Regions from separate parts of the Grylomicrobium aquisgranense genome, predicted to be linked through region 2. Evidence: riboswitches for the same ligand, from Rfam matches in the RefSeq annotation. Region 2 holds a riboswitch; the other holds the start of a gene.
What was found. Region 2 has a riboswitch for lysine ahead of MOZ60_RS09275 (transporter substrate-binding domain-containing protein). Riboswitches for the same ligand answer to the same signal wherever they lie in the genome.
Positions count from the first base shown of each region.

Region 1: linked by a shared signal. The riboswitch ahead of dapA (4-hydroxy-tetrahydrodipicolinate synthase) and the one ahead of MOZ60_RS09275 (transporter substrate-binding domain-containing protein) in region 2 are both predicted to bind lysine.

Region 1 covers NZ_JALBUR010000025.1:9,291-28,882, forward strand. Annotated here, with positions in the region: gene MOZ60_RS08800 (ROK family protein) at 1-540, shown strand, start outside; gene MOZ60_RS08805 (DUF2779 domain-containing protein) at 640-2,142, shown strand; gene hpf (ribosome hibernation-promoting factor, HPF/YfiA family) at 2,292-2,828, shown strand; gene MOZ60_RS08815 (MG284/MPN403 family protein) at 3,009-3,332, shown strand; gene MOZ60_RS08820 (acyl carrier protein) at 3,382-3,609, shown strand; gene ptsP (phosphoenolpyruvate--protein phosphotransferase) at 3,602-5,311, shown strand; lysine riboswitch at 5,442-5,610, shown strand; gene dapA (4-hydroxy-tetrahydrodipicolinate synthase) at 5,714-6,601, shown strand; gene dapB (4-hydroxy-tetrahydrodipicolinate reductase) at 6,598-7,338, shown strand; gene dapD (2,3,4,5-tetrahydropyridine-2,6-dicarboxylate N-acetyltransferase) at 7,335-8,027, shown strand; gene MOZ60_RS08845 (pyridoxal phosphate-dependent aminotransferase) at 8,024-9,178, shown strand; gene MOZ60_RS08850 (M20 metallopeptidase family protein) at 9,171-10,319, shown strand; gene MOZ60_RS08855 (aspartate kinase) at 10,316-11,617, shown strand; gene MOZ60_RS08860 (diaminopimelate decarboxylase) at 11,622-12,884, opposite strand; gene MOZ60_RS08865 (GGDEF domain-containing protein) at 12,994-14,157, opposite strand; gene MOZ60_RS08870 (hypothetical protein) at 14,462-14,977, shown strand; partial or broken gene MOZ60_RS08875 (SpaA isopeptide-forming pilin-related protein) at 14,964-19,592, shown strand, end outside.
Region 2 covers NZ_JALBUR010000029.1:9,857-21,239, reverse strand. Annotated here, with positions in the region: gene MOZ60_RS09330 (tetratricopeptide repeat protein) at 1-380, opposite strand, end outside; gene gltX (glutamate--tRNA ligase) at 571-2,049, shown strand; tRNA gene MOZ60_RS09320 (tRNA-Glu) at 2,144-2,218, opposite strand; gene rplT (50S ribosomal protein L20) at 2,282-2,638, opposite strand; gene MOZ60_RS09310 (bL35 family ribosomal protein) at 2,656-2,877, opposite strand; gene infC (translation initiation factor IF-3) at 2,896-3,444, opposite strand; gene MOZ60_RS09300 (Asp23/Gls24 family envelope stress response protein) at 3,626-3,952, opposite strand; gene MOZ60_RS09295 (RelA/SpoT-related domain-containing protein) at 4,004-5,374, opposite strand; gene MOZ60_RS09290 (RsmB/NOP family class I SAM-dependent RNA methyltransferase) at 5,382-6,704, opposite strand; gene MOZ60_RS09285 (bifunctional riboflavin kinase/FAD synthetase) at 6,697-7,620, opposite strand; gene truB (tRNA pseudouridine(55) synthase TruB) at 7,620-8,459, opposite strand; lysine riboswitch at 8,601-8,765, shown strand; gene MOZ60_RS09275 (transporter substrate-binding domain-containing protein) at 8,827-9,678, shown strand; gene MOZ60_RS09270 (amino acid ABC transporter permease) at 9,698-10,477, shown strand; gene MOZ60_RS09265 (amino acid ABC transporter ATP-binding protein) at 10,474-11,211, shown strand; gene MOZ60_RS09260 (radical SAM/SPASM domain-containing protein) at 11,269-11,383, shown strand, end outside.

The sequences.
Region 1 (19,592 bases), on a different contig from region 2:
GGCAAAGGCTACTCGACGGTCTTCTATCTGACCATGTCCACCGGCATCGGCGGTGCCTTGATCGTCAATGGCAGGACTGTCTCTGGCAAGCATGGCTTTGGCGGTGAAGTTGCCAACATCATCATTGACCGCGACCGTGAGAAGGTAAACTACCTCAATGCCGGTGCGGTTGAAAATGAATGCTCCGGTACAGCCATCACACGCAAAGGCAGAGCTGTCTTTGGCAGCGATGCCATTCCGCATGCTGGTGCTGTGTTTGATCTGGCTGCCAGCGGCAATGAGAAGGCACAGGAAATTGTGAAGACCATGGAAGAAGACATGGGTCAGTTCTTTGCGACGGTCGGCTGTGTCTGTGACCCGGATATCTATGTCCTGGGCGGCGGCATGATGAAGAGTGCTGACAAGTTCCTGCCGGGCATCATTGAGAACTACAAGAAGTTCTCTCATGAAGCACTGCGTGATACACCGTTTGTGATTTCCAAGCTGGATGAGCCTGGCATCATCGGTGCTGCGATGCTGCCAAAATCCGCAGGTTTATAATTCTTGATGCGATGATTGATGCAGCAGTCCCATGCAGGACTGCTGTTTTCATTTTTGTGGCATATACATCTGTGTGTTACAATAGCCGACGGGATTGACATGAATATTTACCATATTTCTGATGTAAAAAAATATGCCCGCTGTCCGCACCTCTTCCTGCGTGACCGGCAGGAAAGAGACCAGCCAGGTGCTGCGAAGACGGCATTCATTCCTTTTGTGCGCCTGGATATGCAGGTCAGCGATATCGCTGCCAGAAAACTCGGCATCCATGAAGAGAAAGCTTTTATCGGACAGAAGGGAGACGATCCCTCTCTGGCACTTGCGGCCATGAAAGATCATGACTGGCTGATCAAGGCAAGATTTGTCTATGACCGCCTGCGGGTCAAAGCACCATTTCTGCACCGGAATGGGGATGGCTGGGATCTGTACTTTGTTTACACAGGCCTGTATCCCATGGCAGATGATATGCTGTTCTATACAGCCATGGTCTGGGTATTGGAACATAACAACATTTCACTCAGGCAGATGTATGTCATCCATCTGAATCCTGACTATGTCCGCCATGGAGATCTGGATCCTGACAAACTGTTTATCATCAGTGACTGCTTTTATAATATCAGCCACAATCCAACCAAACCGGTTAAAGAACAGATTTACGCCCATGCGCGGGATCTGAAACCATTGCTGGATGGCATGGATGCCTGCACCTTTCAAACAGCGGGCGCTCCGGTACATACTTCCAAATGCAATGGCAGAACCAAGTGCCGCTACTATGACATCTGCTTTCCGCATGAAAAAGAAATTCCTGATCATTCAATCCTGACTTTGTCAGCTGCCAGGTATAAATACGACATGGAAAAAGAAGGCAGGATAAGGCTGCGTGATGCGGATGTGGAACGGATTGAAGGCACCCGTATGCAGTATGCCCAGATTCTTGCCGACAAGAACGGCGGTCTGTTTGTTGACAAGGCAGCCCTTTCCACATGGCTGTCACGCATCCATACACCCATTACATACCTTGACTTTGAATGGGAGCGTTTTGCCATTCCGCCCTATGAAGGCATGCGTCCTTATGATGTGCTGCCCTTTGAATACAGTGTCCATGTGCAGGATACCGATGGCAGTATCCGCCACAATGTCTTTCTTGGCATCCATGATGACAGAAAAGCGATGGTGGAGGGACTGCTGCAGGATATCCCACAGGAGGGAACCGTGCTTGCCTACAATGCGGATGCCGCAGAAAAGATCCGCCTGCAGGAACTTGCCCATGACTTTCCGCAATACGCAGACAGACTGCTGGACATTGCCGCAAGACTGGAAGATCTGCAGCTGCCATTTGTGACGGGAACGGTCTATGATGTGCGCATGGGCGGCCAGTGGTCTTTGAAAAAGATCATGGCTATGATGAACGATAAGAGCTACAACGATCTGGCAATCAATCAGGGCATGGAAGCTGTATCCCAATGGCGCCATCTGGATCATGAGGAACATGGTGCCAATGACCAGGACATCATTGACGGCCTGAAGAAATACTGCGGCATGGATTCCTATGCCATGATTGTGGTCTATAACTGGCTGAAAAAAATTGTGAAAGAAGGATAGACAATTTCTGAAAATTGACGGCGGCAATGCAGGCATACTCTTTCCAAGAAAAGGCATGGCGGCTATAATAAAAGCAGAGAGGGAAATATCAAGATCATCATTAAAAGCCATGCGCACCGCTATACGTCAATAGACAGGAGGTGTCATATATGCGGTTTGAAATTATTGGTAAGAATGTTTCGGTAACCCCGGCGATGAGGGAACAGATCGAGAAGAAGCTTTCGACACTCGATAAGTATCTTCTGATTGATCCCAACACAATTGCAAGAGTCGTTGCAAGGGTGTATCCGAAGGGACAGAAAGTTGAGGTAACCATCCCGACAAAGGTTGGTATTCTGCGTACAGAAGTTGTGGATGATGACTTCTATGCAGCGGTTGACAGAGCAATTGACAAGCTGGAAGATCAGATCAGAAGGCAGAAGACGCGTCTGTCCAGACGCCACAAGGAAAACCTTGCTGTTGCGTTTGCCCAGGAGGATGAACAGAACGAAGAGCAGCAGGAAGTACTCGTCAAGACAAAGGCTATCACAGCGGATGAAATGGATCTGGATGATGCGATTCTGCAGATGGAACTGTCCAACCATGATTTCTACATCTACACAGATGAGGAAACCGGCAAGATTTCCGTTGCCTACCGCCGCAATGATGGCAAGTATGGCCTCATTGAGGTAGATAACAGCAAATGAGTTTTTTCAGGAAGACGCATGCGTCTTCCTTTTTCTATGCCTTCTGGAAGTGGCAAAAGATGCTGCTCCAGAGATGGCGGAAGCTCTTTCTCTTTGCAAAAGCACGCTGATATCATCCCCTCAGGAGGTTATCAATGATGAATAGGGAAAACAATGGGGCATATCAAAACGGAGACGGCCATGGGTGAGAAAAAGCGGAAACCGGAGGCGGAAATCATGATGGCGTATCTTGCCCGCAATTACCGCCGTTCTCTGATGCGGCTTGATCTTTGCCGCATGGAAGGCATCAGTGAAAGCAGGCTGATCTATGAAGCGGATCATTCCTATGTCTGTCTGATTGAGCGTGCCCTGGCAGACTGCTCACCATCCACCCGGCAGATCATCAACGAGGAGTTTCTGCACAAGAAGGATAAAGACTGGTATCTTGGCTACTGGAGCAGAACGACATTCTACCGGAAACGGAAGGAGGCAATCGGCGAATTCCTGCATTGCCTTCATATTTGACGAGTGTTAATATTCTTGTATGGTATGGTCCATGTCACAACAGACCGCGTTGACAGAATTACTGATGCCATACAATCAGACAGACACTGCTGTTCATCCCGATACTACGTTTGCAGAACTGGGGATGGACAACTGCGATATGGTTGATTTCCTGCTTGATACAGAAGCAGAGTATGACATTATCATTCCGAATGGGGCGATGTTTTCCTGCACATGCGTGCAGGATGTGATGGATCTGATTGACCGATGCCTGAAGGAGGAGAAATCAAATGCTTAAAGGAATTGCTGCGTCGCAGGGAATTGCCGTTGCAAAAGCCTACAAATTGGTACAGCCGGTGCTGGATATTCAGAAGAAGGATGCAGATCCGGAAGAAGAACTGAAGAAGCTGGATGCGGCCTTCAAGAAGACCGTTGCAGACATTGAGCATATCAAGGAAGTTGCCAGCAAGCATCTCAAGGAAGAGGAACTTGCCATCTTTGATGCCCATCTGATGATGGCAAACGATCCGGATTTCCGTTCCATGATTGAAGACGAAATCAAGAACAACAAGGAAAATGCCGAGTTTGCTGCAAAGACGGTTTCCGATAACATGGTTGCCATGTTTGAAGCCATGGATGATGAGTACATGAAGGGCAGAGCTGCTGATATCAAGGATGTTTCCTTCCGTCTGCAGTGCAACCTGGCCGGCAAGGAGATCCCGAACCTGTCTACACTGGATCAGCCGGTCATCATCGTTGCTGAAGATCTGACCCCGAGTGATACCGGTTCTTTGAACAAGGAATTTGCCAAGGGCTTCGCTACTGAAGTGGGCGGCCGTACAAGCCACTCTGCCATCATGGCAAGATCTCTGGAAATTCCGGCAGTTGTCGGTGTCAAGGGCATTCTGGATTCCGTTCAGGATGGCGACACGATCATCCTGGATGCGTTAAAGGGTGAAGTCATTGTCAATCCGAGTGAGGATGTCATCGCTGCTTACAAGCAGAAGGCTGAAGATTTCCGCAGGGAAAAGGAAGCTCTGAAAGCCATGAAGGACAAGCCGTCTGTTTCCACCGATGGCCGCAAGGTTCTGCTGGTTGGCAACATTGGATCCCCGGCTGATGTAGAAGGTGTTCTCAACAATGGCGGCGAAGGCGTCGGTCTGTTCAGAACAGAATTCCTCTATATGAAGAGTGAAAACGACTTCCCGGATGAAGATACACAGTTTGCTGCATACAAGCAGGTTCTGGAAGGCATGAACGGCAAGCCGGTTGTGATCCGTACACTGGATATCGGCGGCGATAAGAAGCTGAAGTATTATACATTCCCGGCTGAAATGAATCCGTTCCTCGGTGTGCGTGCCATTCGTTTCTGCCTGCAGAGAAAGGACATCTTCCGCACCCAGCTGCGCGCACTGCTCAGAGCCAGTGCCTTCGGTCATCTGTGCATCATGTTCCCGATGATTGCGACTGTCAATGAATTCAAGGAAGCAAGAGCACTCTATGACGAAGAAAGAGCAAAGCTCATCAATGAAGGCGTCAAGGTCGGCGATGATGTTGAAGTCGGCTGCATGATCGAGATCCCGGCTGCAGCGGTTCTGGCTGACCAACTGGCCAAGTATGCTGATTTCTTCTCCATCGGCACAAACGACCTGATCCAGTACTCCATGGCTGCTGACCGTATGAGCCAGGCTGTCTCCTATCTGTACCAGCCGCTCAACCCGTCCATCCTGCGTCTTGTCAAGAACACCATCGACGGTGCCCACAAGCATGGCAAGTGGTGTGGTATGTGCGGTGAGATGGCAGGCGATGAGATCGCTGCACCGGTACTGCTTGGCCTAGGTCTGGATGAGTTCTCTATGAGTGCTACATCTATCCTGCGGGCAAGAAAGATGATCAACGCTCTCAGCTATGAAGAAATGAAGAAGATGGCTGCCCAGGCAGTAGAGCTGGATACCGCAGAAGAAGTAGAAGCACTTGTCAAGAAGACCATTGGTGCATAATTAAACAATGTGTTCAAAGACCACACTGGAAACGGTGTGGTTTTTTGATGTTAGAAAAGAAAAAAGTTTCTGAAACTGTATTGACACGTTGTCGTACAGTGTTACAATCTTTCAAAACTGAATACTGCAACAGCAGGATAGAGGCGCAGTCGGAATGAGTAGGCTGGCACAAAGCGGTATGCGCAATACCGGGTGTCTGACTGAAAGGAAAGACTGCCGAAGACAGAGCGGCGCACTCTGATCTGGGCATACAGAGAACATCTGCATGACTGTCGCGTAAGCGGAGAACTATCGGATTGTAGTCCCTTCAAGTGGGAGAATGCGATGAATACCGGCTTGCGTTACTGCAAACCGGCATTTTTTATCCTCATTTGCAGCTTCGGCCAAAGGAGGATATCACGCATGAAAGAAACAGTATTCCGCGGTGCAGCCACCGCCATGATCACCCCGATGAGGGAAGACGGAAGTGTCGACTATGAAGCTATGGGCAGACTGATTGACTGGCAGATTGAACAGGGGATTGATGCACTGTTAATTGCCGGTACAAGCGGTGAAGGCTCCACGCTTTCTGATGAAGAACACAGAGAAGTACTCCAGTTTGCGGTAAATCAGGCAAGAGGCAGAGTTCCGATGATTGCCGGTACAGGTTCCAATGACACCGCCTATGCCTGCGATCTGACAAAGTATGCCTGCCAGATTGGCTATGATGCCTGCCTGGTGGTGACGCCTTACTACAACAAGACAACCCAGCGGGGCCTCATCAGGATGTACAAGACCATCGCCGATGCCTCCACAAAGCCATTGATTCTCTACAATGTGCCAAGCCGCACCGGTATTTCTCTTGCCCCTGCAACCGTCGCAGAGCTTTCCAGCTATCCGCACATTGATGCCATCAAGGAAGCTTCCGGCAATATCTCAGCCATTGCAGATATCGCTGCCTCCGTTACAGAAGGCTTCACGATCTACTCCGGCAATGATGACCAGATCATCCCGATCCTGAGCCTGGGCGGCCAGGGCGTCATTTCTGTCCTGTCCAACCTGCTGCCAAAGGAAACTTCTGCTATGGTGCATGCCTATCTGGAAGGCAATATCGAACAGGCAAGAAAGATGCAGCTGCAGTATCTGCCGCTCATCCATGCCCTGTTCTGCGAGACCAATCCGATCCCCGTCAAGGCTGCTATGGCACTGATGGGCTATGGCACCAATACCCTGCGCCTGCCGCTTGTAACAATGGAGACAGAACACGAAGCCCAGCTGAGAGCAAGAATGCAGGAGGTGGGCCTGTTATGAGAATGATTGTCAGCGGTGCAGCTGGCAGGATGGGACAGATTCTCATACAGCAGCTTGCCCAGGAAGGGGAAGAACTTGTGGCAGCCGTATCACGAAGCTATCCGGATGATGTCAGCGCGCATCAATATGCCAGCTTTGCCGGCATGAAAGAAACTGGCGATGTTGTGATTGACTTTTCCCATCATTCCACTGTACAGGATTTTCTGCCCTGGTGCATTGCCCATCACGTACCGGCAGTAATTGCCACAACCGGCCATACGGCAAGCGAAAAAGCAATGATTGTGGATGCAGCCAGGCAGATTTCCATCTTCTTTACTGGCAATACAAGTGTTGGGATCGCATTGTTAGCCAATATGGTCCGTGATGCCGTAAAGATGTTTCCGGATGCGGATGTAGAAATCGTGGAGATTCACCACCATGACAAGCAGGATGTACCATCCGGCACTGCTTTGATGCTGGCGGATGCCGTCAAAGAAGTACGACCGGATGCCTGGTACAACATCGGCAGGCATGAAAATGGAAAGCGCGATCCCCATGAGATCGGCATTCACAGTCTGCGGATTGGCAATGAAACCGGCACCCATGAAGTGCATATCCGCAATGGAGAAGAAGAACTTGTGTTATGCCATCATGCCTATGACCGCCGTCTGTTTGCCAAAGGCGCCCTGCAGGCTGCCAGATTCCTGGTTTCACAAAATGCCGGCCTGTATACGATGAAGGAGATGTTAGCAGGATGAATACAGAAGAAGTGATCCGCTTCATATCAGAAGCGAAGAAGAAAACACCGGTGCAGCTCTTTGTGAAAGAGAAAAATCCGATCGATTATGGCAATGCCAGAGTATATGGCGATACAGACAAGGTAGTTTTTGGCGACTGGGAAGAGCTGAAACCAATCCTGGAAGCGAACAAAGACAATATCCTTTCTCTGGAAGTGCTGGAAGACCGCCGGAATTCCGCGGTGCCATTACTGCAGGTCAGAGATCTGCATGCCCGGATTGAACCGGGGGCATTGATCCGTGATCATGTGGAAATCGGTGAAAATGCGGTCATCATGATGGGGGCAGTCATCAATATCGGGGCTGTTATCGGGTCTGGCACCATGATCGATATGAATGCCGTAGTCGGGGGCAGAGCCATTGTTGGCAGACAGTGCCATATTGGAGCCGGCGCCGTACTGGCAGGGGTGATTGAACCAGCCAGTGCCAAGCCGGTTACCATCCATGACCATGTGCTGGTTGGTGCCAATGCAGTTGTCATTGAAGGTGTGGAAGTCGGAGAAAATGCGGTTGTAGCAGCTGGTGCGGTTGTGATTGATGATGTACCGGCCAATGCCGTTGTGGCAGGCTGCCCGGCAAAGATCGTCAAGATGCGCGATGCCAAAACAGACAGTGCCACTGCACTGCAGGAAAGCCTGCGCAATCTATGAGCCTGACCTTCAATGCGAGACTCCATGATGTCGGCACCAGCCGCATCCGTGCCTTCAATACCCTGGCAAAACAGACACCGGGCTGTATCTCACTGACCATTGGAGAACCGGACTTTGATACACCAGAACCCATTTGTGATGCAGTGATTCATTCACTGCAAAACAAGGAGACACACTACTGTCCCAATGCCGGCAGTGATGAACTTCGTGCAAAAGCGGCATCTTTTGAAAACGGCCGCCGCCATACCAGATATACAAAGGAAAATGTATGCATCACCATCGGTGCCTCCGAAGCCCTGTTTTCCTCTTTGTATACAATTCTGAACCCTGGTGATGAAGTCATCATTCCACTGCCTGCCTATCCAGCCTATGTCAATCTGGTCCATCTGTGCGGGGCAGTGCCAGTCTTTCTGGATCTGTCCACAGCAGATTTCCAGATGCACAAAGAAATGCTTGAAAACGTCATCAGTGACAAAACAAAAGCAATCATCCTCAACTCACCCAACAATCCAACCGGCACCATCCTGAATGCAGAAAGCATCCAGGCAGTGCATGATGTGATGAAGACGCATCCCATGTATGCCTTGATCGATGCTGTCTATGAGCAGCTCAGTTTCCTTGACGAAGTGCCTTGCTTATTGTCATATCCTGACATTCTGGATCAGTGCATCCTTGTACAGAGCTTCTCCAAGCCCTATGCCATGACCGGCTGGCGGATGGGGTATGTCTGTGCCAGTGAGGACTTCATCAATGCGTTCATGAAAGTGCATATCTATGCCATCAGCTGCCCGCCATCCCTGTTCCAGAAGGCTTGTATGACGGCACTGGACTATGATCCTGCCCAAATGAAGGAAGCATATCACAGAAGAAGTATGTTTCTATACAAGTCACTGCTCGATATGCAGCTGCCGGTACCAGAACCTCAGGGAGCCTTTTACGTCTTTCCATGTATCCGTGAATTCGGCATGGATGATGAAACTTTCTGCAAAGAAATGATTCAAAAGGCAGGCGTTGCAGCCGTGCCGGGCAGTGCCTTTGGCATGCCTGGCAGTATCCGTCTGTCCAGCTGCGTCAATGAAGAAAAGCTTCAGGAAGCCATGCGCCGCATGAAGCTGTTTGTAACACAATTGCGGGAGAATACACATGCATGACTGGAAGAAAGAAGCAGAAGACCTGCTGCCAATGATGATCGATCTGCGCCGGCAGTTCCATGCCCATCCGGAACTTGGCAATCACGAACAGGAAACGGATCAAAGAATCGAACGTATTCTGGATGATCTGGACATTCCTCACACAAGAATCTGCGGTACCGGCATCACTGGCACCATTGGCGCCGGCAAGCCATGTGTACTGCTGCGTGCAGACATTGATGCACTGCCCATCAAGGAAGAAACACAGCTTCCCTATGCCTCATGTCATGAGGGCATCATGCATGCCTGCGGCCATGATCTGCATATGGCAGCTCTGCTTGGTGCACTGGCTATCCTGAAGAAACATGAAGACTGGTATACAGGCTCTGTGCGCTTTGTGTTTCAGCCGGATGAAGAGGGTGACGGCGGTGCACAAAGGATGATCCAGGCAGGTGTACTGGATGGTGTATCTGCGGTGTTTGGACTGCATTGTGATCCAACGCTTCCGGCAGGCACAATCGGTTATAAACCAGGCGGCTTTTATGCCGCTGCGGCTACCTTTGATGTCACCGTCAATGGACAGGGATGCCATGGTGCCCAGCCGGAAAAGGGCACGGACAGCCTGTATGCGGCTGCCAGAATGTGCTGTGCGCTCAAGGAGATGACACAAGGCGAAGGAGAAAACCGCCAGGTCGTCACCATTGGCAGCCTGCATGGCGGCAATGTGCGCAATGTCATTCCTTCCTCCACGTCTTTTGCCGGCATCATCCGTGTCTGCAGCACGGCAAAAAGAAAACAGCTCATGCAGGAAGCACAGCAGAAGATCCAGAATATCGCCAGTGCATTATCCGTACAGGCAGAGATTCATATGCATGAAGGATATCCCGGCGTGGTTAACAGTCTCAAAGAAACACAGCTTGTTCAAAAGACTGCTGAGACACTGCTTGGCAAAGAGCACTGCATCCAGGAAGAAGCGGTCATGACAACGGAAGACTTTGGCTATTATCTGCTAGAAAGACCGGGCTCCTTCTATCATTTTGGCACCGGCATCGGACCGGGACTGCACAGTCCGCTGTTCTGCCCGGATGAAAATTGTCTTGCCATCGGGGCAATGATGCACGCTGCCATTGTGGAAGCGTATGGAAAGGAACAGAAACAATGATTGTATGTAAATTCGGCGGCACTTCCTGCTGCTCGGGAAGCCAGCTGAAAAAAGTAAAGGACATTCTGCTTGCCAATCCGGAAAGAAGATATGTGATTGTCTCTGCTCCCGGCAAACGGTTTGATGGCGATCAGAAAGTCACAGATCTTCTCTATCAGCTGGACAAAGACCGCCACACTGCCTCCATTCTGGCAAAGATCCAGCAGCGGTACGCCGACATCATCCGTGATGCCGGCATCACCTTCGATCTGGATCATGAGTTTGAAGTGATCCAGAATCAGCTGGATACCGGCAGCACCGCCTGGCTTGTCAGCCGGGGTGAATACCTGAATGCAAAGATCTTTGCGGCCTACATGAACTGGCCGTTTCTGGAAGCTGCGGACATGATCTTCTTTGACGAGAATCATCATCTGATTGAGCCGCTGACATACCGTTTCATGAAGAAGGAGATGCTCGCCCATGCCAATGGTGTGATCCCGGGCTTCTACGGCAGTGATGAAGCGGGAAATATTGCTGTCTTTCCACGGGGTGGATCAGATGTCAGCGGTGCCCTGGCTGCCAGAGCCGTACAGGCAGATGCCTATGAGAACTGGACGGATGTGGATGGCATTCTGACAGCCGATCCCCATCTTGTGCCAGAGGCAAAGCCCATCAATACGATTTCCTATCAGGAACTGCGTGAGCTTTCCTATATGGGTGCAGGCATGCTGCAGGAAGAAGCTGTCTTTCCATGCCGCAATGCCGGCATTCCTATTAACCTGCGCAATACCAACCATCCAAACGTACAGGGAACATGGATTGTCTCAGAGACGAAACAGCGGACAGAAGCCCATCAGCCGATTACTGGCATTGCCGGTAAAAAAGGCTTCTCGAACATCCAGATCGAGAAAGCCATGATGAATACACAGATTGGTTTTGGTGCCAAAGCTCTGTCAATCCTGGCAGAACATGGTGTTTCCTTTGAACATAACCCGACATCAATTGACACGATGTCCATTCTGGTACCAACGGCAGATCTGAAAGACTGCCGCAAAGCACTGCTGGCAGATCTGCAGGCACAGCTGTCACCAGACAATCTCTTCATTGAAGATGGCATTGCCCTGATTGCTGTGGTTGGCGAAGGCATCATCCGGCATGTCGGCTTTGCCGCAAGGCTGTTTGGCCTGGTGGCAGAGGCAGGCATCAATGTCCGCATGATTGATGTTGGGTTCAGTGAAATGAATGTGATCATCGGCGTCAATGAAGAAGACTTTGAAAAGACGATCAGGGTCATTCATCAAGGTTTGGTGGCAAAATAAACAATTACTTCGGCCAGCGAAGGGTGGCAAAGTAATCCTCAGGTGTTTCTGCACGGCGGATCTCAATGACAGATCCGTCTTTTTTTAACAGCAGTTCGGCGCTGCGCAGCCTGCCATTGTAGTTGTAGCCCATCGAAAAACCATGGGCACCGGTATCATGAATAATCAAGAGATCTCCAACATCAGTCTCCGGCAGTTTTCTCTGCACAGCCAGCTTGTCATTGTTCTCGCACAGATTGCCCGTGACGTCATAGACATGTGTGCAGGGTTCATTTTCCTTGCCCACAACCGTGATGTGGTGGTAGGCGCCATACATGGCAGGCCGCATCAGATTGCATGAATTGGCATCCACGCCAAGATATTCCCGGTATGTTTTCTTCTTGTGCAGCACACGGGTCACCAGACACCCATGGGGACCGGTCATGTAACGCCCCATTTCGGTAAAGATGGCCACATCCTTCATGCCTGCGGGCACAAGTATTTCTTCATAGGCCTTTTTCACACCTGCACCAATGGCAAGAATATCATTTTCTTTGTCTTCAGGCCGGTAGGGGATACCAACACCGCCGGACAGATTGACAAAGGCAATATGCACACCTAACTGCCTGTGCAGATCGACGGCCAGTTGGAAAATGATTCTGGCAAGGGAAGGATAATAGTCATTCGATAATGTATTGGAAGCAAGGAAAGCATGCAGGCCGAAATGCTTCACGCCTTTTTTCTGCAGAATCTGAAAAGAAGAGAAAATCTGTTCACGCGTCATGCCAAACTTGGACTCGCCTGGTGTATCCATGACCTGGAAGCCTTCCTTGCTTTTGCCAAGCGTGAACACACCGCCCTGGTTGTACCGGCAGCACACGGTCTCTGGCAGAGAACCTGCACGTTTCTCGAAGAAAGCAATATGACCGATATCATCAAAATTCACCAGAACATTCATCTCTTTGGCAAGCGCAAAGTCCTGGGCAGGGGTGTCATTGGAGGAAAACATGATGTCATGGCCTGAAAAACCAAGCCGCTTTGCCATGAGCAATTCCGTGTAGGAAGAACAGTCCAGCCCATTGCCAAGATCCTGCATGATTTTCAGAATATACGGGTTTGGTGTTGCCTTGACGGCAAAGTATTCCCGGTATCCCGGATTCCAGGCAAAGGCCTGCTTGACCAGCGCGTCTGTATTCCGGATACCCTGTTCATCATATAAATAAAAGGGCGTAGGATACTGACTTGCAATCTCACGGATCTTCTCATCCGAAACAAACGGTTTCTTCATGGACAAATCTCCTTTTTGTCACCATGTTTACCACAGATGAAAGCCAATATGCAACAAAGATGGAAGAATCTGAGGCAGTATGACCTGAGATTCTTCCATCCTTTATCATCTATCTTTTGCTGTCTTTCTGATGATGCACTGCCTTTTCCGCATACATCTGTGCATCCGCAGCTTCGATCCACTGCTTTTCAGTATGGATTTCATCAGAAAGCCTTGCTGCACCAATACTGACCTGCAGAGTATACGGCGTATGATGCAGATCACTTTGATGCGCCATTTCCTGTTGAATCGTTTCCTTCAGCTTTTCAAAATCATCATGCCTTCCCAGCGGCAGCAGCAGAATGAACTCATCACCGCCATAGCGGCTGATCAGTGCCCTCCGATAGGAACCGTGGCATACAGCACGCAAAGCATCGGCACATTGGCACAGGGCTGCATCACCAATGGCATGACCATAGGTATCATTGATGCTCTTGAAGTGGTCGACATCAACAATCACAAGCGTCATATCATCAGGCTCATGATGCACGAGCACCGAATGCATGCGGTTCATCAGCACCAGCCGGTTGTTCAGACCCGTCAGAGGATCTGCGGAGATTCTGCTCTCCGTTTCATTCATATACTCCTGCAGCAATGCCAGCGTCATGATCGGTACACAAACAGGCACCTGACGCAGCATGGTCTGGATCAGTACTGCTGAAAAAGGGATGCCAAGAAACAACAGCTGGGCAGGGATGGCATAAAGATCCTGATAGCCGCGGTCACTGGTCTTTTTCAGCCAATGGATGTAGCGGATGGCTTCCCATATGGAATAGAAGATCACAACTGCACCAATCAGATAAGCACCTTTGTTAGAAACAAGCACCTGGTTTTTCCAGGCAAACAGCAGTGGATATTTCAGATTGATACACAGCAGTATACCTAGCAGAATCACTGGGATTGCACACAGCCAGCAGGCCTTCCGGTTGTACACAATCGGGCTGTGCCGCTTGCTTTCCATGTAATAAACCCACCAGTATACACTCAGCGCACAAAGCATGACATAGCCGGAATGCAGCAGCAGAAGGATGAAATCACTGGCGGTACTGGTATGAACGAGCATGATCAGCAGAACATAGAGCACGCCGGCTGTGGCAATCGAAAGCAGAATGCGGCTGTACAGCTGGGCTGTCAGCATCTTGCCGGAATGATCGGTATGCACTGCCATTAACAGCAGCATGCCAAGGCACAGTAGATGGATTTCTGCAAAATATGTAATCAGAAAGTTTTCCATAGTGTTATGTAAGGTATCAGAAAAGAAGAAAACAGGTAGACAATTACGCACCTGATCTGTTCTCTTTCTCTTGCTGGCTTGATTATAGCATGGGGTTACTTTTTAACAGATGAGTATCTTCTGCATACATATTATTACAACTCAGTCATTGTGAATTATTCAAAATGATACTCAAAGAAATTACATACCCGTGTAATAATATCTTTTTGTCAACAACGGAAATGGTACCAATTTCATGTCTTTTCGGCACTGTTGTAAAGACCTGCCTTTCCCTATCATGATAACAGGAGAAGAAATCTCACTCATGATCCGTAAGTTATCAATCATTATTGTCTACGGCGTGCTGGCCGCAATTCTCTTTCTTGCGGTGCGCGCTGACCTGCATGCTTCACAAACGCCGCAGGTTCCATCTACTAGTGAGGAACAGTCTGCGGCGGTGCAGGAAGATGAAATTCAGGACGCATGGATTGGACAGGATGAACGCCAGAGCCATGCCCTGATTCTGATGAACGGATACAGAGCAGTGATGATTTCCTTCGATCCCATGGAAACGGATGTGTCTGTCCGGTACAGCATGTACCAGGAAGCACAGATGACAGATTCATCCGGCAGTTTCTGGCGGCTGTTTGCAACACAGGCCAATGCATCATGCATTGCCTCTGTTAAAACCAGCAGGGAGGGTATCCTGCTGATGAGCCTGCCAGACGGCAGCATGGTTCCGGCCAAAGCAATGAGCAGTGGAAATGCAGCAAATCTCATTGCCAGAGCCCAAGAGATTCAAAACGGATTCAACCAGGGAGGACAACATGAAAATCAGTAAATGGATGAAAGGATTCCTGTCATTTCTGCTGTCATTCACCGTCATGTTCACTACCATGATTCAGCAGAATGCGGTATTGGCGGATGAAGGCAGTATCGATCCTGCAGAAGTGATTGATGAGGAAATGCCAGCATCATCGCCTGAAGCTGAGCCAACAGCAGAAGCTGAGGCAACACCGGCCGCTTCAGAACCAGTTGCCACACCAGTGGCATTAGAAACAGCAGAGCCAACTGTACAGCCAGATGAAACACCGGCTGTACAGGAAGCAGATGTACAGACAGAAAGCACACCTGCAGAAGCACCGCAGGCTGCCACAGCCCAACCGGCGGAAACACAGGAAGAAGCATATGTCTCACCGACATCCTTCGACGCTGAAACGGATAACATCAAAGTGCATGCCGAAACAGCAGAAGGCGCCTTCAATGAGCCGGTCACACTTGTGGTCAATGTGCTTGAAGAAGATACAGAAGATTATAAGAAGGTCCAGGAAACAATGGACCAGAACGGCAGCAGCCAGGATGGTATGCTCGCCCTTGATATCAGATTTGAAAACAGCAGCAATCAGGAAGTCGAGCCAAACGGCCAGGTTTCCATTTCTGTCGTCATAAAGGATGCTGCCAATGAAGATATTGACCAGTCATCTCTGCAGGTTACTCACCTCAAGGAAGAAGATGACGGAACACTCACACTGGAAAAGGTAGCTGACAATGATCAGAATACTGATGGCTACATCCGTACGGCAGATAACAATGTAGAAGCAGACTTCACAGCAGACAGTTTCTCTGTTTATGCCGTATCGTATGCAAGAAATGAAGATGCAGCAACAAACAATATCTACTTCACAGATACATACGGTACGGAAATTGCGGATGCAGTCAGCTTGACAAGCAATTTTTCCGGTATTGATCTGAGCACATATAAAACCATTGATGGCTATCAGAATCCAAAGGTATTTGTTGGCTCTTATAATGGTACACGTATTAACTCGACACTGACATACTACAATTATTGGCAAGATGCATATTGGGCTTATATAACATATGGCGGCTACCGTGCATATGATCTGGATGATCGGGATGTCTATGTCGTTTATGAGAAGACACCTAGTTTTACTACTCTGTCTACTGTCAATACCGTAGACAGTGAAAAATTAGGGTTCTATATTGAAATGGTTAATATGGTCCCGTATTGGCATTATTCTGACTATGGCCCATATAAACCGAATGGCACCCTTACACAAGGATTGTACGGAAGATTACTTGATTCTAATGGATACCCATACTTTGCAGGTTCCAGTATCTCGTTGAGCAGCCCGTTTGCTTCATCTACAAAAGCAAATCATTTGTTCTATCAGGATTACTATAATTCTACCGGCTATTTCTACTACAACAGTGCAGATACATTTGCGTCATTGCAAAGCAATGGAAATTTCCTAGTGTCCAATCAGCTTGGCTCTCCAAGCGGCGATTCGGATTTTTTCTACAAAAGAGGAAATTTCTTGCCATACAATAGCCTGAATCTCAACAGAGTGATCAATCATAATCTTTATGACGATCAGGGCAATGCACTTTCTATAGGTGCTCCGCGATATAATGAAAATCTGTACGCGGTGAATGAATCAGTTGATTTTGGCTTTGGTATGCATGCTAGCGCAGAATTCTACCAGCCAGTTAATGGCCAGGTAAACGGCGGTGACGATATGGTTTATGAGTTCACTGGCGATGATGACATGCTTGTCTACATTGATGGAGTATTGGTGCTTGATCTAGGTGGAAATCATGATGCACAAAGTGGAAAAATCAATTTCCGTACTGGAACGGTAACCTTCACAAATATCAGTAATAAAACTAAGAAGGATTCGGGATCTTCTACCACAATTAAGAATCAGTATGAATTAGCTGGACAGCTTGGCTCAACAACCTGGTCTGGCGATACATTTGCAGCAGGTACTTCCCATAAGATTGACATTTTCTACATGGAACGTGGCGGAGGTGCTTCCAATCTGAAGATGAAGGTCAACATTCCGCCGGTACCAGCTGGATCAGTTACTGTATCCAAAAAGGTGGAAGGGCTTGATGCGACCCAGGCTGCTAATGAAACCTACAAGATGCAGCTGATGATTGATGGCAGAATCGCAGCAAATAGAGCTTACACACTGACTGATAAGCCGAATACTACACTGTCTACAGATGGGAATGGACAGTTCGATCTGAAAGCAGGACAGACAGCCGTGTTCAGTGGAGTGGGGCATGGTAGTACTGTCAAGGTAAATGAGATTGTCGATGCGAATACAATCTATAATGTTTCGTATCAAAGATATGATTCCAATAACAATAAAATCACTGACAATAAGGATACAATCACCGTACCAAGTGCAGGACATGTTGCTGTAACCGTTACAAACAATGCAACACAGCACACCAAGGATCTGACCATAACAAAACAGTTCCTCATGAATGGACAGGATGTTTCCGGTTCCATCAATATGGATGCTTTCCAGAATGCAGCATTCACTCTGCAGGAATCCAAAGACAATGGTGGTACATGGAAAGATCTGTATACCATTTCCTACAGCAGCTTCCAGAATGGTTCCTATACATTCAGACAGCTGGATCCAAGAAGTCAGTACAGAGTCATTGAGAATCTGACAGATACAACGAATGGCAGCAACGCTGCATACAGCTATACTGGCACAGTATCTTCTGTCAATAACACCAAGGGCGATACAACTTCTCCGGTGATCTCTCTGGAAGATGGCAATGCAACAATTGCATTCGCGAATAACTATGGAACACAGACATATCCATTAACCATCAAGAAGAGTTTCGATGGCATTGAGAGTCTGCCTTCCAGCTTCCAAATCACGATCGAAGGAAGTAATGAGGTATTTACTGTTGAAAACAATCCTGGATCTGGGACAGCTGAAGATCCATATGTCTGGTACACAAATGCAGCTTATAACAGCACTCTGACAATCACTGAGAGTGGTTATGAGACTGACAATTATCAGATTGCCGATGGTACAGAAACACAGAAGAAGATCAAAATTGGCTCCGGCAGCAATGTCGTTGAATTCACAAACCATTACGTGCCTAAGAGCTTCGAATTCACTTTGGTCAAGAAATTTGTTGGTATCACAAAGGATGAAATCCCGCAGAATTTCCAGATTGAAGGTAATGGCAAGACATACGTACTAAAGGATTCAACACCAAGTGATAATGGTCTGACATACACATGGACTGATTACGCAAATTATGGTGTTGATCTGTCATTCGAGGAATCAAATGCAAATGTTACTGGCTATAGCTTGACTGCCAGCAGCAATGGCACAGCTGCGATCCACATGCAGGCCTCTGGCAATACAGCTGAAATCACAAATACTTACACACCTCAAACCTACAATGTAACAGTTACCAAGGTGTTTGAAGGTCTTGACAGTGATGCAGATCGCAGCAATTTTGAAATGCAGGCAAGCGTGGATGGTGTTACTACTGCCAAGAAGATTTCTGATGCTATAGGAGGAGATGGCACAGCAAATAATCCATTCACTTGGACATTTGAGGCTCCGTATAAGAAAACTGTGACTGTAAGCGAAGCCAACTATCAGATCAAGGGCTTCACACGTACAAACAATGATGCAACAACAAAATCAATCCCAGTTATAGCATCCAATGAAAGCAACAGAGTCTCCTTTACGAACGTTTATCAGAAGAATACAGGTGAGGATGTGAATGAACTTCCTACTCTGAATATTCTTAAGAAAGATAACAAAGGCAAAGCTCTTGCTCAGGCAAAATTTACTCTGTATGGACCAGATGGTAAGAAAGTCTGGCATGATGTGACAGATACAGAAGGCAAAGTTACAGTAGATTTCTCCAAGTATACATTCTCTGCAAATAAGACATCTTATCAGTTTACACTGAAAGAGACAGAAGCTCCGACGGGTTATACAGCTTCCGATGAGACATATACATTTACTGTTAATCTGAAAGACGGCGATCCACAGATCAAATATGATTCTGCTAACAACTTATTCCAGAAGATCTATCACTGGATCGTTGGCAATCAGTCATCTGCTTCCTATGATGCAGCAACCTCTACACTGACAGTAGTTAATACGATCAATCAGTACAAGTACAAGATCGTCAAGACATTCAGCGGCGTTGCTGACCTTCCTGATACATTTGCGATTACTGATCAGAATGGCAAGAAGTACACTGCAAAGAAAGATGTCACAAAGAATAGCAAAACCTACACCTGGACTGGCACTGCGGATTATGGTACTGAATTCACGCTTACAGAAAGCGGCATGGAAGTCTATGGCTATGATCTGAATAACACCGTTAATAGTAAGAGTAATAGTAAGAGCGGTGCTTCCGGGACCCTGAAAGTTACATCGGAGGAAAAGGATAACGTCATTACTTTCAGCAATATCTACACAGCACAGACACGTAAAGTCACTGTCACAAAGCAGTTCAACGGTCTGAGTGCAGAAGAAATTCCTGCAGGCTTTGCAATCAAGGGATTAGATGAAGATCTGACGCTGAATAGCGAAGGCGTAACGAAGCTCGATGACTTTACTTACCAGTGGACAAAGAATGTTACTTTTGGAACG
Region 2 (11,383 bases):
AGATAGCCATGCTGCTTCATCAGCTTTTCGCCATGATCACAGACTTTACGCATGGCAAGAAGATTGTCGAGAACATCTTCGTGATCTGTATTAAATGCAATCATTGTTTCGGCATCCAGATTGTCCGGATCCAGTGAAAGCGCATTGCGCGCATACCGGATCGCATCATCTTTATCATCCGTCTCTTCCGCAAGCTCCATCCAGTCATCACTTGTTTGGGCTGTGTCTTCATTCAAGCCTGGCTGATCGTGAATGGATGCGTTGTAATTCATGATGAACTGATCTGCCATGCGCCTGAAATCCTCATCCGTTTCAGCACCGCCGTTTTTCTCAATATACCCGAAGAGTTCTTTCATGATCTTTTCTGTGTCTCTGCTCATAGATATCCTTTCCGGCGTTGATATGCCTCTTAATTATGATATGCATTTTGGAAATTACATAATGAATCCAACGCTGTACTGATATCTGGATTCTAACAAGTTTGTCAGGAACACGCAAGCTGCGCAGTGTCTTTGTGATTGTATCTATGCCTGTTTGCGGTAAAATACGTGTTGGTAAAGGAGCATAAAAATGACAGTTAGAACGAGATTTGCGCCGTCCCCTACCGGGTACATGCACATTGGCAACCTGCGGACTGCGCTTTATGCATATCTTGTTGCACGCAAGGATCCGAATGGTGTCTTCATTCTGCGTATTGAGGATACGGATCAGGGCAGACTTGTGGAAGGCGCAACGGATATTATTTATGAGACATTGAAGCAGTGCCATCTGGATCATGATGAGGGACCGGATGTCGGCGGTCCGGTTGGTCCGTATGTACAGTCTGAGCGTGTCAAGAGCGGTCTGTACATGAAGTATGCAAAGGAACTGATCCGCCTGGGCGGTGCACATTATTGTTTCTGTGATGAGGACATGATCAATGCCCAGAGAGAGCTGCAGGAAGCACGCGGTGAGTCCTTCAAGTATGATGATCCGTGCAAGAAGCTGACGATTGAAGAAGCAGAGAAGCGGATTGCGGCGGGTGAGCCTTTCACCATTCGTCAGACCATTCCGGAAACAGGCACAACATCCTTTGATGATGAAGTGTTCGGCCGCATCACAGTTGACAATGAGACACTGGATGAGCAGATTCTGATCAAGAGTGATGGCTTCCCTACCTATAATTTTGCCAACGTTGTCGATGATCATCTGATGGGTATTACAGATGTTGTCAGAGGTATGGAGTATCTGTCTTCGACGCCGAAGTACAATCTGATTTACAATGCCTTCGGCTGGGATATTCCCCGCTATATTCACTGCCCGCCGGTTATGAAGGATGAGCATCATAAGCTTTCCAAGCGTAATGGCGATGCGTCCTTCCAGGATCTGGTTGCCAAGGGATATCTGCCTGAGGCAATTCTGAACTATATTGCCCTGCTTGGCTGGTCGCCAGAGGATGACCGTGAAATTTTCACACTGGATGAGCTTGCCAAAGCATTCAATGTGAAACGTATTGGTAAGGTTGGCGCCATCTTTGATCCGGAGAAGCTGAAGTGGATCAATGGCATGTGGCTGCGCAATATGGATCTGGACAGCTATTACAAGCTGGTCAAGCCGTATATTGAACAGGGTGTCAAGGGTAACTTTGACGGTAAGAAAATTGCGGCAATTCTGCAGCAGCGTGCCAACACACTGACTGAGATTCCGGAGATGGTCGATTTCTTTGATGTCTTCCCTTCCTTCAGTACAGATCTGTATGTGAACAAGAAGATGAAGACAACACTGCCGGTATCTCTGACTTCTCTGAAAGCCGCAAAAGAGGCTCTGGAGAAGATTGATGAGAAAGACTGGACACAGGATCATCTGCACGAAGTACTGCTTGCATTGCCAAAGCAGATGGGTCTGAAGAATGGACAGGTGCTGTTCCCGCTGCGTCTTGCCATTTCAGGCAAACAGTTTACACCTGGCGGTGCGATTGAAATTGCCGAGATTCTTGGTAAGAAAGAAACGCTGCGCCGTCTGGATCTTTCCATTGCACAGTTGGAAAAGGAAACGGCTGAACAGGCTTAATGAGTTAGTAAAACTGGCTGAAAAGCCGGTTTTTTTATGCTTATGCGTAATAACAGAGAATATAAAAAAAGATTCCTTGAGGAATCTTATTCAGTGACGAGTACGGGATTCGGACCCGTGAAATGCCGCCTTGAGAGGGCGGTGTGTTAAGCCGCTTCACCAACTCGCCATACGAGGTTTCCCTCGTGCCTGCCTATATTACTACAGACAGAAATTGAAAGCAATCTTTTTTTTATGCGTTCAGCGCATTTTTGGATGCGTCAACCAGATCCTTGAATCCCTTCTCATCATGAATGGCGATCTCGGACAGCATCTTTCTGTTGATGTTGATGTTGGCCAGCTTCAGACCATGCATGAACTTGCTGTAGGACAGATCATAAGGACGGACAGCTGCGTTGATTCTGGCAATCCAGAGCTTGCGCATGTCTCTCTTTGTCTGCTTTCTGCCAGCAAACGCATAACGCTGGGAACGCATGACCTGCTCATTGGCTGTTCTGTAGAGCAGATGCTTGCTGCCAAAATAACCCTTGGCAAGCTTTAAAACCTTCTTACGTCTATTACGTGTAGGTGTTGATCCTTTAACTCTCATCTTTACCTATCCTCCAATTAACCCTGCAGCAGCTGCTTGTCACGCTTGAAATCTGTCTTATTTGCAGTTGTACGCTTTCTCAGATGCATCTTCTGCTTGTGAGTCTTGTTAGCTGCAAAATGCGAAATGTAGTTGTGGCTTGTAGCGAGTTTGCCGCTGCCGGTAATCTTAGAACGCTTTGCGAAGGTCTTCTTTGTCTTCATTCTGATCTTCTTGGGCTTTCTTGCTTTTGCTTTCATAGTGACTTCTCCTTTTCCTTATTTCTTCTTTGGTGCAAACACAACAGACATTGTGTTGCCTTCCATACTGGGGGCTTTCTCAACGTTTGCAATATCAGAAATACCGTCCATGAACTTATGCATAATTTCACGGCCGACTTCCTGACGGGTAATCATTCTTCCTCTGAACTTCATATCGATACGGACTTTCTGTCCATCTTCGATCCAAGCTCTGGAACGTTCCAGCTTGGTATCAAAATCATGCTGGTCAATTACCGGTGAGACACGCAGTGCCTTCACTTCCGTAACATGCTGATTCTTCTTCGCTTCTCTGGCTTTCTTCTGTGCTTCAAAGTGATACTTGCCATAGTCGAGGATCTTGCAGACCGGGACTTTGGCATTCGGTGCAACACAAAGAAGATCCAGATTCATGTCATATGCTTTATCGAGTGCCTCGCGACGCGTCATTGTGCCAAGCTGTTCACCATCCGGGCCAATGACGAGAACTTCCCGGAAACGAATTGCTTCGTTAACCAGGTCTTCCGGTCCTTTTTTACCGTTACTGTTACTTCTTCTGTACTTTGCCAAGCAAACCTCCTCATATAACTGAAAAACAGGTACCGATACACGCACCTGCCTTGGATTCCTAAATCGTTTCTTCGGCATTTCTACCCAGATCCCATGGGATACTCGGGTGAGAAGCGGTGCTTCTTCTTTCCGTCTTTCAGATTACCTGTCTATTAAACCTGTTAACTGCCTCTTTGTCAAGTTAAATCTCAAATCCTGTGACATTCACAGTGACATCTGATGCCTTATACCCGGTCATAAACAGAATATTCTCATAGATCTTATTCTGCAGCAGTTCTGCCGTGGCATTCACATTGGCACCATACTTCACCTTAATATCCGCCGTGACCAGCAGCTCACCCTTATCAATTCTGACAGATACAGGCTTGGAGAAACGTGTCTCCTTTACTGCCACAGCGTTTTCAATATCACCAATGCTGATCTCAGCAATCGACTCAAAGACCGATTTATTGATGGCAATCATTCCATTCTCATTTTTCTTGTCAAGAATTACATAATCCTGCGCCATATTACTGCTCCTTTTTTCTGTTGTTTATTATAGCATCTTCCCAGCAGGCACCTATTGGAAAATAATGCTGATCTGATGCAAAAGTGTTGTCCGCACTGCTTTCTCACTGTCCGCAAAGCTTTGATAATCCGGATATTTCTCTTCACAGAAGCTCACAAACTTCCGGAAGATTTCCATGACTTTGTGCAGATTGTCCTCATGCACAATGTCTACCTTACCGCAGCTGATCAGTCCTTCCGCAAGTACAGAAAGAAGCACATCATGGGTCTGCTGTCTTTCTCTGTCTCGATAGTTAGTGAACGTCGATGCAAACCAGCCGGGCTGTACAAGCAGCCTTTCAATCACATGGACAAAGTCATCCATATCCTCAAAGTTATTGCCGGGCTGAATGGAAAACAGCATGGCAAAGAAGATATGCCACTGGAAATCGGTATTGATCACAGACTGCCAGAATGTGCCAAGTTTACTGCAGAAAACATCTTCGCTGACATACGGTTTTTCGAGAAAGATTTCCTGTTTGAAGTCAATTTCTGACTGTGCCAGGTAATTGAGGTGTTCCAGATAGTCCACCATCATCTCACGGTTGTGCGTGCCGTTGACAAAGTCGCGGATATAGATGTACTGCGCAAGAATGGCACTGCACTTTTTAAAATCCGTTGTGAAGCCGACGGACTCAATCATTTTCCGGTTGACCAGTTCGTTGATGCTCTGGGCAGTAAAGACCTTGAAGCCCTTCTCATCCATGCCGATCTGCTTGCGGCTTGATTCATCCGAAATCTCGTTGTACATGATTTCCAGCTGTCTGTCGACAACATCCAGATTATCCCGGATGGCGCCAAGCATAGATTTATTGAAGCGGTCATATACGACAAAATCTGGATTCTTGTAAACAACCTGATGTTCGATATCACTCCAGAAATTGTGCACCATGGACTTGATCTGCAGCTCATAGTTCACCTTTGTGCCATTAAACAGATAATAGCCATCCAGACGATAGATGGTAAAGCCATTGCGCTGGTACTGGGGCTGCGGCATGCGCAGATTCAGCCAGCAGTTTTCATTCTCTTTTGCGCAGGCATAACCGGTTTGCGGCTGATCAAAATGACGGAACAGGTGCTGATAGATCTCATTTTCATTGCGGATAAAACGGCACTGTATGGTAATGCCGATCAGATCAGACAGATGGGCAATGGCATCTTCGCCGTCTTTGCACTGCAGATAGAACTGATTGCGGATGAGTTTTTCCTTGAGAGAATCCTCTGCCTTGATGCGGCTCTGCAGAGAGACAACGGCATCTTTGTCATCCTGGCACAGCAGCCTGCAGAACTGCTGCAATTGTCCCATGACATATTCATAGCCTGCTTTGTGCAGGTTGTAATACCGGATGGTATCGTCAATAAAATCAAACAACTTCATTTCCATGTCTGCATCACCTCAGCCGCAGTGCCTTGGGATATTTGTTCTTCAGCATTTTGCCGTCACTGTGGGCACCGCCCAGCACATATCCTTTGAAACAGACAGCGTACCATCCCCTGTCCATGGCACGGGGAATAACCTCTCCGCGCAGGTAGCGGCATACCTCATCATCGCTGAGTTCCACTTTGTTCTTAAAGCTTCCCCAGGCAGAGGTGAACAGATTATGGGCAGGCTCAAAGCGCCCATTGCGTTCTTCACCAAGGAAAACCTGATGGCGCATCAGGCGGCATCCATCCGCCTGATAAAACGGTGAGACACCGCCATAGATTCTGCCTCTGACTGAAAGCATATACGGGTATGGCTTCTCCAGATTTTCCTGCAGGAATTTTGCCGCACAGGCAGGCAGCTGCTCAGATTTGATTAGCCCTGTGGATGACGAGATTTCTGTATCATCCTGCTTTTCCATCAGACAGATGAAATGTCCTTCGCCGCCATCCATTGGATAAATGCGGCGTGCATATTCTGTATGACCGCTGCACGCAAGTGCCGGCCGGCCGAACGGTACATCAATGGGAATTGTATGCATATCAGGGTGGCGCTGCAGGAAAGCAGAAATCTGCATCTCATTTTCTTCAGGTGCAAAGGTGCATGTCGAGTAGACCATTCTTCCCCCTGGTTTCAGACATGCATAGGCATTGTCAAGGATCTCTTTTTGCAAAGAAGCACAGTCATAGACGAGCTTCTCACTCCATTGTCTGCGCGCTTCTTCGTTTTTACGCATCATACCTTCCCCAGAGCATGGTGCATCACAGAGCACAGCATCAAAAAAAGCAGGAAAGGCATTGGCTGTATGTTTTGTATCGCTGTTCAGCACCATGGTATTGGCAGTGCCGCTGCGCTCGATGTTTTCCAGCAGAATGCCTGCTCTTTTGGTATTGATTTCATTGGAGACAAGCAAGCCTGTGTTGTCCAGCATCTCGGCGATCTGGGTGCTTTTGGAGCCAGGTGCTGCGCAAAGATCCAATACTTTCATGCCTTTTTCAGGATGCAGAATGGTGACGGCTGCGGAAGCACTTGGCTCCTGCATATAAAACAGTCCTGCTACAGCTGCCGGGGTAGCACCAAGGCCGGTTTCCCCGTGCAGATAATACCCATTTTTCGCAAACGGGGTCTTTTCTTTTTCAAGATGCGTTAATGCAAACAGGCTGTCATCGTCAATCTTGAGTGTATTGACACGGAACCCTCTCCTTGGGGCAGTATCCAGCAATGCAAAATAGCGCTGGCAGTCTTTCTCTCCCAGAAGTGACTGCATGCGTTTTCTATATTCTTCATTCATGGTCAAAATAATCTCTGATATCCCTTAAGTCCTGTTCCAGCTGCATGATCAGATTGTTTTTATTCTGAAAGCGGACCTCGGGCCGGATGTATTTCAAAAAGGCAAGACTGATGTGCCGGTCATAGAGATCTCCGGAAAAATCAAGCAGATACGCTTCCAGTGAAAGATGGTCGATATCATTGAAGGTAGGATTGCGGCCAAGGTTGATCATGGCTTCATAGGATTTGCGGCCAACCGTTGCAATGCCAGCATAGACACCGGTCTTGGGCAGCAGGTATTCATCGTCAAATTCCACGTTGGCAGTCGGAAAGCCCATGCCGGTGCCGCGGTGGCGGCCATGGACAACTTTGCCTTCTATGGCAAACGGATAGCCAAGCATGCGTTTGGCTTCTTCCATTCTGCCTTCTGTGATGCATTGTGAAATGCGGGTCGAGGAAATCTTGCCATGTTCATCCTCTACCGGCGGTACCACTTCCACTTCATATGGGACATGTGCTTTCAGAAATTCGGTATCACCGGTGCCCTTGTAGGCAAAGTGAAAATCAAAGCCGCATACAAGCCCCTGCAGATTCAAAGAGCCAAGCACTTTGTCAATGAAATCCTGTGGAGACAGTTCGCTCATTTCACGGGTGAATTCCAGCAGGATGATATTGTCCATGCCCAGCTTGACAGCCAGGTTCATGCGCTGGCGCATCGTGGAGATATGACGGACGTGCTGCATACCTTTAATGACGACCCAGGGATCCGGATCAAAGGTGATCATGCCGGTTTCACAATTGTGGCGCTTTGCCATAGCAACTGTTTCTGACAGCAGTTTCTGGTGGCCTTTGTGCAGGCCGTCAAAATAACCGATGCAGGCACACATCGGCGTCCTGCTTCTCTTCAGATTTGATAGACTTACGCGGATAATGCGCATCAGAACAACCCCCTTTGACAGTGGTACAAGCCATCTTCTTTTTTTTCATAGGCAGCCAGGACATCATCATGGCTGCACAGGACAATAGTGGATGAAGGCACATCCAGCGCCAGCGGCTTACCGCAGCGGATTTCTTTTTCATACGGATTTCCATCCACCTGGAGCCACATTGGATCAATGACCATCCTGGGTGAAACAATACCTTTTTCAAGACAGTCAAAATCAGCTGCCTGTGACAGATTTACATTCTCGATGGATACCCTTTGCAGCGATGTCATTGTCCCGATCTGTCCCAGTGCATGACAGTAATCCTGAATCAGGGTGCGGATATAGGTACCAGAAGAGACAACTGCATCCATCTGATACAGGTTGTCACCCTTTTTTGTCACGGCCAGAGAACTGATATGCACCGGCCTTGCCTTGCGTTCTACTTCCCGTCCTTTGCGGGCCAGATCCACCAGTTTCTGACCATTGATCTTAATTGCAGAGTACATAGGGGGTACCTGCAGAATGTCGCCCAGAAAAGGAAGGCAGGCACTTTGCAGCTGCGCATCGGAAACAGGCTGCGGTATATCCTCCTGCAGAACGTTTCCCCAGATATCCTGGGTATCGGTTTCTTTTCCGAAGGAAAAAGAGGCAATGTAATGTTTATGATTCGATATACAGTATGGTGCAAGTTTTGTATATCTGCCAAGCAGCACAATCATGAGTCCTGTGGCATTGGGGTCCAGCGTGCCGGTATGTCCGGCCTTTTTTTCCTGCAGGAGACTGCGGCATCTGCGGACTGCCGCAAAGCTGGTCATTCCAGCTGGTTTGTTGAGCAATAGTACAGCATCCATAGCGGGCCCATTATAACATATCCGCAGGTATTCATCCGGCCTCGGGTGCATTTGTGCATGTGTCATGATTTCCAATTTGGCTGAAAATGATAACAACTGACAGTTGACAATTTTTTTCACAGTGTTACATTTTACACAAGAAAACTGAATAGAGGTTGCGGTGCAGATGAGTAACTCCGGGAGCCGGCGGGCTGTGAATGGAGTGAAAGGCAATCACCGCCGAACGTGCATGCTGGCAGGCATGCAGCGTGGGGGCTGGGAAAACATCTCAGCCACTCCTTCGCAAGAAGAGGCGCTATTACTTACCGGATGTAAATAAACCGTGTGTGTAATAGCATACGGTTTTCTTATTCGGGAGGAAAAGAAAATGAAAAACGCAATTCGCTCTGTTTCTGTTTCTGCATTATGTGCCGTCATGCTGGCTGGCTGCGGTTCTGGTTCCGCTGCGGCTGCATCTGCTTCTGCAAGTGCTGATGCGAATACACTCCGCGTAGGCATGGAGTGCAACTATGCACCGTATAACTGGACAACCACTGAGAAGACCGATACTTCCCAGCAGATTACAAGTGTTGACTATTGCGATGGCTATGATGTCATGATGGCGGAAAAGCTTGCGGAAAAGACCAACAAGCAGGTCAAGATCGTCAAGCTTGACTGGGACAACCTGATTCTGTCTCTGCAGAACAATCAGATTGATGCCATCATCGCTGGTATGACAGATACTGAGGAGCGTGAACAGGAAGTTGCCTTCACAACACCGTATTATGTTTCTACTGAAGTGATCATTGTTGAGAAGGATTCCGATCTTGCCAATGCCACATCGCTGGAAGACTTCTCTGGCAAGAAGGTCATTGGCCAGCTGAACACACTGTACGATACAATCATTGATCAGATTCCGAATGTTCAGCATCAGCCTGGTGCTGAGACCTTCCCGGCTGCTATTCAGGCACTGCAGTCTGGTGCTGTGGATGCCGTGACATCAGAGCTGCCGGTTGCCAAGGGTGTTGTTGAGGCAAATCCGGATCTGACATACATTACCTTCGAGGATGGCAAGGGCTTCACGGGTGCTGATAAGGATGCGTCCGTATCTGTTGCTGTACGCAAGGATGACAAGGATCTGCTGGATTCTCTGCAGAGTGCTCTGGATACCATTTCCGATGATGAGCGTGAACAGATGATGGAGACGGCTGTCAAGAACCAGCCGGCATCCCAGGACTAAAAGTTAGCAGGAAGTATTCATGTTTATTCAAAACGTCATTGATATTCTGAGGACTTACTGGTCCAGCCTGCTGCTTGGCATCCGCACTACGTTGTTAGTAGCCATCGTTGGTACAGTATGCGGTTATCTTCTTGGTCTGCTTGTTGGCGGCCTGCGCGCAGTAAAACCGGATTACACAACACCAAAACCTGCTCGTTTCGTCAAAAAATTCTTCGATATTCTGGCCAACATCTACATCACCATCTTCCGTGGAACACCAATGATGGTTCAGGCTCTGTTCTTCTATTATGCCCTGCTGCATGTCTTCAACTGGACAGCACTGCAGGCAGCATTAACTGTTATTTCGATCAATACCGGTGCCTATATGGCAGAAATCATCCGTTCTGGCATTCAGGCCGTGGATCCCGGTCAGACAGAAGCAGCAAGATCACTGGGTATGTCCAATGCACAGACCATGATCTCGGTTGTGCTTCCCCAGGCAGTACGCAATGCCTTCCCTGCCATTGGCAATGAGCTGATTGTCAACATCAAGGATTCTTCGGTCCTGATGATTATCTCCATCACCGAGCTGATGTTCCAGGCGAAGTCTATTGCCGGAACAACCTTCCACTTTACAGAAACGTACTTCATTGAGGCAATGATCTATCTCATCCTCAACCTGATTGCGGCCGTAATTCTCAATGCAATTGAAAAGCATATGAACAAAGGCAGCAAAATGACACTGCCAATGAGTGATACTTCACCTGAAAGCATCAAACTGGCAAGACGCAAGACAACAGAAAAAGGAGCCCTGAAATGAGTGAACCGTTAGTTGAAATCCAGGATATTCATAAGAGCTTCGACAGTCTGGAAGTATTGAAGGGCATTGATTTCAATGTCAATGAAGGTGAAGTTGTCTGCCTGATCGGCCGTTCCGGTTCTGGTAAGTCTACCCTGTTACGCTGTATCAATCTGCTGGAGAAGCCGGACAGCGGCGTGATCAAAGTGTTTGGCAATGATATTCTCAAGACAAAGAATGTCAATGCCTACCGCGCCAAGGTCGGCATGTGTTTCCAGCAGTTCAATCTGTTCAACAACATGAATGTACTGGAAAACTGTGTCAAGCCGCAGATGAAGGTGCTGCACAGATCCCGCAAAGAGGCTGAGGAAAAAGCAATGGCACTGCTGGACAAAGTTGGCATGGCCGACTTTGCCAAGGCAGATGTCAGACAGATTTCCGGCGGTCAGAAGCAGCGTGTGGCAATTGCCCGTGCTCTGTGTCAGGATCCGAAGCTGATGCTTTTTGATGAGCCGACAAGTGCTCTGGATCCGGAAATGGTTGGTGAGGTTCTCAATGTTATGAAGGATCTTGCCAAGGAAGGACTCACGATGATTGTGGTAACGCATGAGATGTCCTTTGCCAGAGATGTTTCTGACCGGGTTGTGTTCATGAACAACGGTATTATTGAGGAACAGGGAACGCCTGAAAAGCTGTTTCAGAATCCTGACAGTGAAATTACAAAGAACTTCCTGCGCAGCTTTATCCACAACTGATTCAACAAGAGGCATGTGCCTCTTTTTTTGTCTGTTTCCGCTGTTATAATGGTGCTCATGATCAAACGCGTCTATCTTGAGATTACCAATCAATGTAATTTATCCTGTGCATTCTGTGCCCATCATCACCGTCGCCCTGCAAGAATGTCACCTGACTTTTTTGCCTCCCTGC